DNA from 3 places in the Synechococcus sp. L2F genome. Region 1 is predicted to be linked to each of the others. Evidence: predicted binding sites of a transcription regulator. Region 1 holds the regulator's gene; each other region holds the start of a gene.

The links. Region 1 encodes NtcA, which controls nitrogen genes in cyanobacteria. Its sites were predicted from a motif close to GTANCNNNNGNTAC; they were not measured.
Region 2: a site for NtcA is predicted at 1,919-1,932, ahead of fmdA (formamidase). Genes of this name have one in related genera too.
Region 3: a site for NtcA is predicted at 1,123-1,136, ahead of KBZ19_RS07135 (MSMEG_0572/Sll0783 family nitrogen starvation response protein). Genes of this name have one in related genera too.

Annotation. Positions count from the first base shown of each region.
Region 1 covers NZ_JAGQBP010000002.1:822,706-825,974, forward strand. Annotated here, with positions in the region: gene KBZ19_RS08885 (DUF3084 domain-containing protein) at 1-1,021, opposite strand, end outside; gene ntcA (global nitrogen regulator NtcA) at 1,060-1,788, opposite strand; gene KBZ19_RS08895 (cob(I)yrinic acid a,c-diamide adenosyltransferase) at 2,008-2,679, shown strand; gene dcd (dCTP deaminase) at 2,684-3,269, shown strand, end outside.
Region 2 covers NZ_JAGQBP010000002.1:675,221-678,489, forward strand. Annotated here, with positions in the region: gene KBZ19_RS08195 (anthranilate synthase component I family protein) at 1-374, shown strand, start outside; gene KBZ19_RS08200 (aminotransferase class IV) at 374-1,243, shown strand; gene KBZ19_RS08205 (hypothetical protein) at 1,325-1,828, shown strand; gene fmdA (formamidase) at 1,987-3,192, shown strand.
Region 3 covers NZ_JAGQBP010000002.1:439,281-442,549, reverse strand. Annotated here, with positions in the region: gene KBZ19_RS07140 (MSMEG_0569 family flavin-dependent oxidoreductase) at 1-961, opposite strand, end outside; gene KBZ19_RS07135 (MSMEG_0572/Sll0783 family nitrogen starvation response protein) at 1,245-1,727, shown strand; gene KBZ19_RS07130 (Nit6803 family nitrilase) at 1,730-2,854, shown strand; gene KBZ19_RS07125 (MSMEG_0568 family radical SAM protein) at 2,847-3,269, shown strand, end outside.

The sequences.
Region 1 (3,269 bases):
CCTTGGCGAAGGAGGCGGCCAGCAGCAGGTTGAGCCGGTTGCGCACCTGCTCTGGCGAGATCTCGTTGCCTTCCAGCCGCGTGGTGGCCATCACCTCGCCCTGGCGGATCACCTGCTTGTTGGGCCGCAGGTCGGGGAAGCCGAGCACCTGCTGCTCGCCGCGCAGCACGTTGGCGGCCGAGAGGATGCTCACCACCCAGTTGCCACCTTTCTGGATCAGGGCCTCCAGCTTGGCGATGTCTTCGCGGGGCACCAGCAGGATCGGCCGGTTGACCGGTTCCCCCGGCAGCACCCGCTGAAAGGCCGACTGGTTGGCCTGGCGCAGCAGGGCATCGATGGCGGCACGGGCCTGGCCCGGCTGCTTGACGCTCACCTTGGCCGTGGCCAGCGGTTGGCCGCTGCTGATCACCACATCGCCGCGGCGCAGGGCGATCAGCTTGGTTTCCAGATCTTTGAGTTCGGCCTGGCCGGAGGCGATCTGCCCCTTCACGCGGGCCAGCTCCGCTTCAGTGCGGCGGATGTCCTGGTCGCGGGCGCGGATGTCGCTGTTGAGCCGATCGCGCTGGCGCAGCAGCTGCTGCTGCTGGTTCTGCAGCGGCTGCAGCTCACGGCGCAGGCGGCCCGCCTGCTGCTCCACCGCCACCAGCTGGCGGCGCGCCTGCTGGCGGCCCCGTTCGGCCCGGCCCACCGCCTGCTGGGCGTCGCGCTGGGCCGAGAGGCTGCGCTTCAGGGCGGCATCGCTGCGTTGGACGGCGTCGCGGCTGTCCCGCAGCTTCTGCTCGAGGCTGTCGAGCTCGAACAGGCCGGTGCGCAGCCGCTGGCTGACGGCCAGCATCAGGCCGAGCGAGACGGCACTGATCAGGCTGCCGGTGAGCACCGTGATCAGCACCGCGGTGTTGCGCGGGCGGAGGTTGAAGAGGCTGAGCCGGGCCTTGCCGACGCGGCTGCCGAGGCGATCGCCGAGGGTGGCGAGCACCCCCCCGAGGGTCAGCAGGGCCAGGATCAGCAGCCAGCCGGACACGATTCAGGGCGAGGGGGTCCAGTATCGGCCGCGGGCCTTCAGCTGAAGCGTTTGGCCAGGGCCACCGGATCGAACACGGTGATCTTCTTGCGGTCCACCTGCACGAGGCCGGCCTGACGCAGGTCGCCGAGCAGGCGGGTGATGGTGACGCGGGTGGAGCCGATCGCCTCGGCGATCGCCTGGTGCGACAGGCGCAGATCGATGGTGATGCCCTCGGTGCCGGGGACACCGAAATCGCGGCAGAGCACCAGCAGGAAGCTCACCAGCCGCGAGGACATGTCCCGGTGGGTGAGGGTCTCGATCATGGTCTCCGTCTGCAGGATGCGGGAGGAGAGGCCCTGGAGCAGCAGCAGGCCCACGCTGGCGTCCTGCTCGATGGCACGCCGCACGGAGCTGGCGGGGGCGGCCACCAGCTCGACGCGGGTGAAGGCGACGGCGTGATAGAAGCGATCGGAGCGCTGGCCGGTGAGCAGCGAGAGCACGCCGAAGAGGCTGTTCTCGCGAAGCAGGGCCACGGTGATCTCCTCGCCGCTCTCATAAACGCGCGAAAGCCGCACGGCGCCACGGCGCAGCAGGTAGACGCGCTCGGCCGGGTCGCCGGGGAAAAAGATCGTTTTGCCGCGCTCCACCGTTTCGCTGGTGCAGCCGCTCAGCCCACGCATGACGTCCAGCAGGGTGCTGGAGCCACTGGCGGAGGAGGCCAAGCCGCTGTTGACGGGCGCGGGGGTGGTGCTGGTGCGGCTGAATCCGCGCATCGCGCCGACCATGACGGTTGGACAAGTGGTTGGAAGCTACGGATCGACTTCCGTGCTCCATGTAGCCGATCACACTAACTGGACGGTTCCCTGTGGACATCCGTCTGCAGAATCCCAGTGCCGACGGGATTTCCGCAAAGTAGTACAGGGCTACACACTAGGGGTGGTGTGCGATTGGTGTTTCGGGGCCTGGCGCCGCTACATTCGGCTTCGCGATCCACCGGGGTGTTGATGACGGCCAGCCTGCTCAACCCCTCCATGCCCACTGGTGGTGTGCCTTCTGGTGCTGGCCCTGCCGGTGGCCCCCGCTCCCACGGCCCGGGCCGCCCCCATGGCGCGGCCGCGGCTGCGCCCGTGGCCCCTGTGGCACCCGTGGCACCGCGCCCGCTGGCCCTGGTGCCCCCCGCCCAGACCGAAGGCCAGCTGCAGGTGCACACGGCACCGTTTCGCGGCAGTTTCTCCGGCGTGTTCAGCCAGGCGCTGCGCAGCGCGGGGCTGGGCAGCCGGGTGCTGATCAGCCAGTTCCTCAAGGGCGGCGTGGATCAGGGGCTGGAGCGCAGCCTGTGGTTGTGCGGCCGGCTGCAGTGGCTGCGGCCCGCCATGCCCGCCTGCCTGACTGAACCAGCCGACGCGGAGCCCGAAGGGCCCGGAGCGGAGGAGCAAGAAGCGGTGCTGGAGGTGTGGGGCTACACACAGCGCCAGCTGCTGGATGGGGCGGTGGATCTGATGGTGCTCGACGAGCTGGGGCTGGCGATCGCGCTGGGCTACCTGCCGGCGGCGGAGGTGGAGGCCACGTTGGAGCAACGGCCCGCCCATCTCGATGTGATCCTTACGGGGCCATCGATGCCGCCCGCGCTGCTGGCGATGGCCGACCAGGTGACCCAGCTCCGCCGCAACTGCTGACCCCATGCTCAAGTGCGACCGCTGGATCAACGAACAGGCCGCGGCGGGCATGCTCGAGCCGTTCCAGGCCACGCTGGTGCGCCACCTCGATGCCGAGAACCGCACGGCGCCGGTGCTGAGCTACGGCTGCTCCTCCTACGGCTACGACCTGCGGCTTTCACCCAAGGAGTTCCTGATCTTCCGGCACGTGCCGGGCACGGTGATGAACCCGAAGCGGTTCAACCCGGCCAACCTGGAGCCGGCGCCGCTCCATCACGACGACGACGGCGACTACTTCATCCTGCCCGCCCATTCCTACGGACTGGGGGTGGCCCTGGAGCTGCTGCGGGTGCCGGCCAACATCACCGTGATCTGCCTGGGCAAGAGCACCTATGCCCGCCTCGGCATCATCGTGAACACCACCCCCGCTGAAGCCAGCTGGGAAGGCCACCTCACCCTGGAATTCAGCAACTCCTCCGGCGCCGATTGTCGCATCTACGCCAGCGAAGGCATCTGCCAGTTGCTGTTCTTCGAAGGCGAACCCTGCCAGACCACCTACAGCGACCGCGCCGGGAAGTATCAGCACCAGCCGGAGCGGGTGACGTTGGCGA
Region 2 (3,269 bases), 150 kb from region 1:
TGCACCACCTCACCTCGGTGGTGGAGGGGCAGCTGCGCGCCGACTGCAGTGTGGTGGAGCTGCTGCGCGCCTCCTGGCCGGGTGGCTCGATCAGCGGCGCCCCCAAGGTGCGGGCCTGCGAGCGCCTGAGCGAACGGGAGCCCGTGCCCCGAGGCCCCTACTGCGGCGCCCTGTTCCGCTTCGGCGCCGATGGCAGCTTCGACAGCAACATCCTGATCCGCAGCCTGATGCTGCGGGGGCGGCGCCTGCGCGCCCATGCCGGCTGCGGCATCGTGGCCGACTCCGACCCGGCGGCGGAGGCCGAGGAGCTGCTCTGGAAGCTGGGCCCGCTGCTGGCGGCCGTCGCGCCAGGCCCCGCAGCTGGAGGGTGCTGATGCAGGCGATCGCCTGGATCGAGCCCAGCGGCGCTCCGGGGGCGCCGGGGCTCTGGGGAGCACCGGCCGAGCTGGCCCTGCCCCTGGCCGATCGGGGGCTGCAACTGGCCGACGGCCTGTTCGAAACCCTGCTGGTGGAAGCGGGGCAGCCGCTGCTGCTGAGCGCCCACCTGCAACGCTGGTCGCAGAGCGCCGCCCTGCTGGGCATGGAGCCACCCCCCGGCGATGAGCGGGTGCGCGCCCTGCTGGCGGAGGCGGTGTCCCGCAGCGGCATCCACACCGGCGCGCTGCGCCTGAACTGGAGCCGCGGCGCGCCGGCGGTGGAGGCTGGCGCTGGTGGGGCGACGGGGCCGCGGGGTGTGGAACTGCCGGCCCCCGGTGCCCCATCACTGCAGCCCCGCTTCTGGCTGCAGCTCACGGCCGCGGCGCCGCAGTTCGACCCCGTGCCGGTGATTGTCAGCCGCAGGGAGCGGCGCAACGCCTCCAGCCTGCTGAGCCGCTGCAAAACCTTCGCCTACGGGCCCGCCATCGAGGCGCGGCGTGAGGCCCGGGCCGCCGGCGCCGCCGATGCCCTGCTGGAGAGCACGGCTGGCGGCCTCTGCTGCGCCACCACGGCCAACCTGCTGGTGCGGCGTGACGGCCAGTGGTTCACACCGCCCCTGGCCAGCGGCTGCCTGCCGGGGGTGATGCGGGGCCGCGCCCTGGCGCTGGGCCTGGTCCGCGAAGGTCCCTGTCCTCTGGGCCCAGGCAGTGCCGTGCTGCTGATCAACAGCCTCGGCTGCCGTCCGGCCTTGAGTGTGAACGGTTCCCCGCAGCCGCTGGAGCCGGAGCCGGAAGCGTTCTGGCGCCGGCTGCTGGCAGCTGGGTGACCTTCGCCGCCGCCGGCCACCGCCGCCATGGGCGGCGAGCCTATGTTCTGAGGCTTCACGGTGCAGAGCTGGGTGATGGGGTTGGCGTCCGGACGGGCCTGGAGCGCAGCGGCAGCGATGGTGGTGGCGGCTTTGAGCCTGAGTGCCTGCCGCACGGCTCCCCTCGAAACACCCGCTCAGCAGGCCGAGATCGGCGATCTGCTGGTGCGGGCGGGCACCGCCAATGTGACCCTGGCCAAGGCCTTCGTGCCAGGTCTGCCCAACGGCCTCTACAAAGGCGTCGTGCGCGTGCAGACGGAGGGGCAGCCCGACAGCAGCGCCAGGCTGTATCAGGTCAATGCGGTCTGCAGCCTCGAGAACGAGCCGAACTGGCCAACGTATGACAACATTTATGGCAATGAACTGAACGATCTCGCCGACGCTGGAAAGTTTTCCACCGCTACGCGTTGGCAGATTCTTTATCATTTCGATGGTGGTGTTGACAGCACGGGAGTGCTCTCGCGTCAAGCCTGGACCGATCGCCTCAAGGACAATCTCTGCCGCCGCGGCACCTTCAACGACAGCACGGCGCGGCCAGCGACATAACGGATCGGCTCTGCAGATCCTGCCGCCGCTGTGTGCTGTGTTGCTGTGGCATGCACGCCTGTGTTGCCGCAGCCAAACTGGGTGGGTCTGGTAGCCGATGACACTTCCGCGAATCCACCTGTGGATTTCGATGGAGATGAAACCACGCCTCGTTTGCGATGCCAAAAACGCTGTTCAAGGTTGATCTCACCAAGCCGATGGATCAACAGGACATGCCGGGCCACAACCGCTGGCATCCCGATATCCCCGCCGTCGTTTCTGTCAACCCCGGTGAGGTTTTCCGGATCGAATGCAAGGACTGGACGGATGGCCAGATCAAGGACAATGACGACCCCCAGGATATCGCTGATGTGAACCTGGAAGTGGTGCACGTGCTCAGCGGCCCGATCTGGGTGAATGGAGCTCAACCTGGCGATATTCTTGTGGTTGACATCCTTGATGTGGGTGCGCTGCAGGGAGATGAGTGGGGCTTCACCGGGATTTTTGCCAAAGAGAATGGCGGCGGCTTCCTCACCGATCACTTCCCCAAGGCAGCCAAAGCGATCTGGGATTTCGAAGGCATCTACACCTCATCGCGCCATATCCCCGGTGTGCGTTTCGCCGGCATCACCCACCCCGGCCTGATCGGTTGTGCGCCCTCCCACGAGCTGCTGCGGGAATGGAACCGCCGCGAAACCGAGCTGGTGAACACGGCCCCGGATCGGCGCACCTATGGCGCCGGCCTCTCCGGCAGCGAGCCCGTGCTGGCGGCCCTGCCCAACCCCAACAGCGCCATCCTCGGCACGCTGCCCAGCGCCGATTTCGAGCGTGTGGCCAACGAAGCGGCCCGCACCGTGCCGCCCCGTGAGCACGGCGGCAACTGCGACATCAAGAACCTCACCAAGGGCACCCGCATTTACTTCCCCGTGTATGTGGAAGGCGCCAAGCTCTCGATGGGCGATATCCACTTCTCCCAGGGCGATGGGGAAATCTCCTTCTGTGGCGCGATTGAAATGTCGGGCTACCTCGATCTGCATGTGGAGATCATCAAAGGTGGCGTCGAAAAGTATGGGATGGTCAATCCCATGTTCAAGACCAGCCCGGTGGAGCCCCACTTCACCGACTATCTGGTGTTCGAAGGCATCTCCGTGGATGAATTCGAAGGCAAGCAGCACTACATGGACGTGCACATCGCCTACCGACGCGCCTGCCTGAACGCCATTGAGTATCTCAAGCGCTTCGGCTACACCGGTGAGCAGGCCTACCTGCTGCTGAGCTGTGCGCCGGTGGAGGGCAGGATCAGCGGCATTGTGGACATTCCCAATGCCTGCTGCACCCTGGCGATTCCCACCTCCATCTTCGACCAGGACATTCTTCCCTGTTGATGGCCCGCAAGGGGCCACCGCCGCCTCTGCCTCGGCAAGGTGGGTGTTCGGTGGCTCCACGCCGGCTCCACGTCATG
Region 3 (3,269 bases), 380 kb from region 1:
TGAGCTCGGGGCTCGGGGCAGGGCGCCAGCAGGGCTGGTACGGCGGCTCCAGCGGCGCGTCGAGGCCGTTGGCGGCGATGTAGGCGTCGATGCTGGCGCGGATGCGGGTGTAGACGGCATCGGCCGCATCCAGGTTGGTGGCCAGGTTGTCGGCAAAGCTCAGGCCTGCGGCGGTGATCCGCTCCAGCCGGCCGTGCAGCACCATGCCTTCGCTGGCCCGCTGGCGCAGGTCGATCTCGCGGCCGCCGTCCCGGCCGGTCAGGTAGTGGTTCGTCTTGTGGCGGACGGCGCGGGGATCGGCGTGGGCGTCGATCGGGGTGTCGTAGACCCCCATCCGCTCCAGCCACTCCACCACGTCGCGGCCGCGGTAACGGCGCGGCGAACGGGGCGCCGAACCCACGCTGAGGTGCACGCGCCGCCCGGCCAGGAAGAGGTCTTCGGCGATCTGGCAGCCCGACTGGCCGCTGCCCACCACCAGCACCGGACCCTCCGGCAGCTGATCGGGATGGCGGTAGTCGCGGGCGTCGAGCTGCAGCACCTTGCCGGGCAGCCGCTCGGCCATCGGGTGGCGGCGCGGGTGGTGGTAGGCGCCGGTGGCGATCACCACCTGCTCGGTGTCGATCACCCCGGCGCTGGTGAACAGGCGGTAGCCGTTGCCGCTGGGCACCAGCCGTTCCACGCTCACCCCCTCCTGCACGGTGATGGCCGAGCGTTCGGCGAAGCGGCGCAGGTAGTCGACGATCGCCTCACGGCCCATGAAGCCGTCGGGGTCGTCGCCGTCGTAGGGGAAGCCCGGCAGGCGGCACTGCCAGTTGGGGGTGACCAGGCAGAAGGAATCCCAGCGCTGCTGCTCCCAGGCGTGGGCCACCCGGTGGCGCTCCAGCACGAGCGCCTCGATGCCCCGTTGCTGCAGGCAGCTCGCCACCGACAGCCCCGCCTGGCCGCCGCCGATCACCACCACCGGCGCTGGTGCCGCAGCGGATGCTGCAGGGGCGTTTTCAGCAGCAGAAGCGGCGGGTGAGGTGGAGGCTGACCCCACGGGCAGGCGGCGAAGGGGAGGAAGAGAGTGGCGCGGCCAGGCCATCACCCCATCCATCGTGGGTTGCCGGGAGGGGCGGCCCGGTAGCAATCAAGACCAAATCGCAGGCCAGCACGGGCTCTGCCGTTTGGTGCCGGCTGCTACGCACGTTCACACAGGCCTGGTGCATGGTCGTGACGCTGTTTCTTTCGCAGGTCGCCGGTTCATGCCTGAGGTCACCCGCCCCGCCAATCAACCTGGCGATTTCCTCGTGGATTACGAGGAGAAGGTGTTCCCTGATGTGAAGGCGGAACCGGGTGAAAAGGCGCTCATCACCTTTCACACCGTGGCGTTCGAAGGCTCGATCGGCCTGGTGAACCTGCTGCAGGCCAGCCGCCTGATCAACAAGGGCTTCGAGACCTCGATCCTGCTTTACGGCCCCGGCGTCACCCTCGGGGTGCAGCGCGGTTTCCCCAAGCTCGGTGATGCCGCCTTCGACGGCCACCTCAACTTCAACGCCCGCCTGCAGAAGTTCATGGACCAGGGCGGCAAGGTGTATGCCTGCCGCTTCGCCCTTCAGGCCCTCTACGGCCATGGCGAGGGAGCACTGATGGCGGGCATCACCCCGGTGAATCCGCTCGATGTGCTCGACATCGTGCTGATGCACCGCAAGGAAGGCGCCTTCATCCTCGACACCTGGACGCTCTGACGATGAACGGCCCGATCGTCGTGGCCGCCGCCCAGATCCGTCCGGTGCTGCACAGCCTGGAGGGGTCTGTGGAGCGGGTGCTGGCAGCGATCACGGAGGCGGCCGGCCAGGGGGTGCAGCTGATCGTGTTCCCCGAAACCTTTCTTCCCTATTACCCCTACTTCTCCTTCGTGGAGCCGCCGGCGCTGATGGGGCGCTCCCATCTACGCCTCTATGAGCAGGCGGTGACGGTGCCGGGTCCGGCGCTCCGCCGCATCGCGGCCGCCGCCCGCGAGCACGCCATGCACGTGCTGCTGGGCATCAACGAACGGGAGGGCGGCAGCCTCTACAACGCCCAGCTGCTGATCGACGCCAATGGCGCGCTGCTGCTGAAGCGGCGCAAGCTCACCCCCACCTATCACGAGCGCATGGTGTGGGGCCAGGGCGATGGCGCCGGCCTCACGGTGGTGCCCACGGCGCTGGGGCGCATCGGTGCCCTGGCCTGCTGGGAGCACTACAACCCGCTGGCCCGCTTCAGCCTGATGGCCCAGGGGGAGGAGATCCACTGCGCCCAGTTCCCCGGTTCGTTGGTGGGCCCGATCTTCAGTGAGCAGACGGCCGTCACCCTGCGGCACCACGCGCTGGAGGCGGGCTGTTTCGTGGTGAGTTCCACCGCCTGGCTCGATCCCGCCGACCTCGATCAGATCACGCCGGATCCGGCGCTGCAGAAGGCCTGCCAGGGGGGCTGCCACACCGCCGTGATCAGCCCGGAAGGTCGCTACCTGGCGGGTCCGCTGCCGGAGGGGGAAGGGCTGGCGATCGCCGAGCTCGACCCGGCCCTGATCACCAAGCGCAAACGGATGATGGACAGCGTGGGCCACTACAGCCGCCCCGACCTGCTCGGCCTGCGTCTCGATCGCACGCCGGCGCGCCAGGTGCAGGAGCGGGACGGGGGCAACGCAACGGCTGCCGGTGGTGGCGCTGGTCCTGCCACGCCTGCTGCCCTGCCCGTACTGCTGGAGCCCTTGCTGGAGCCCCAGCGGGAAGCCTTGCGGTCACCCCTGACGGCCGTGCCGCCCCCGGCTGCGGGGATCTCCGCCCCACCGCTACCGCTCAGTTCCTTGCCGGAGGCCGTGCCCCATGGCTGAGTCCAGGGATGCCGCCGCGCTGGCGCGGCTCGTCACCGACCTGCAGGTGCAGGGCCTGGTGGAGCCCGGTGTGCCCGGCAACAAGGGCCGCCGCGGCGGGGCCGGCCCCTCCGACCACCGAGCCCTCACCCTGGATGGCACCACGGTGATGGTGCCCGTGTACAGCAGCGCCGCCCAGCGCTCCCCCTTCCGCCTGGCGGCCGGTGGCGCCGGGCTGGAGCTGCAGCGGGAGTCCGCCCCGCCGCTGGCGGTGGTGGAGGCTCCGCCGGAGCCGCGCTTCTACGGCTTGCACACCGCCGACGGCACGCCGTACCGCTCGATCGCGCTGCTGCACAGCCGCGATGTGCTCGCCACCACGTTGCTGCAGACCTGCATCCGCTTCCGCGACCGCAGCCAGTCGTGCCAGTTCTGCGCC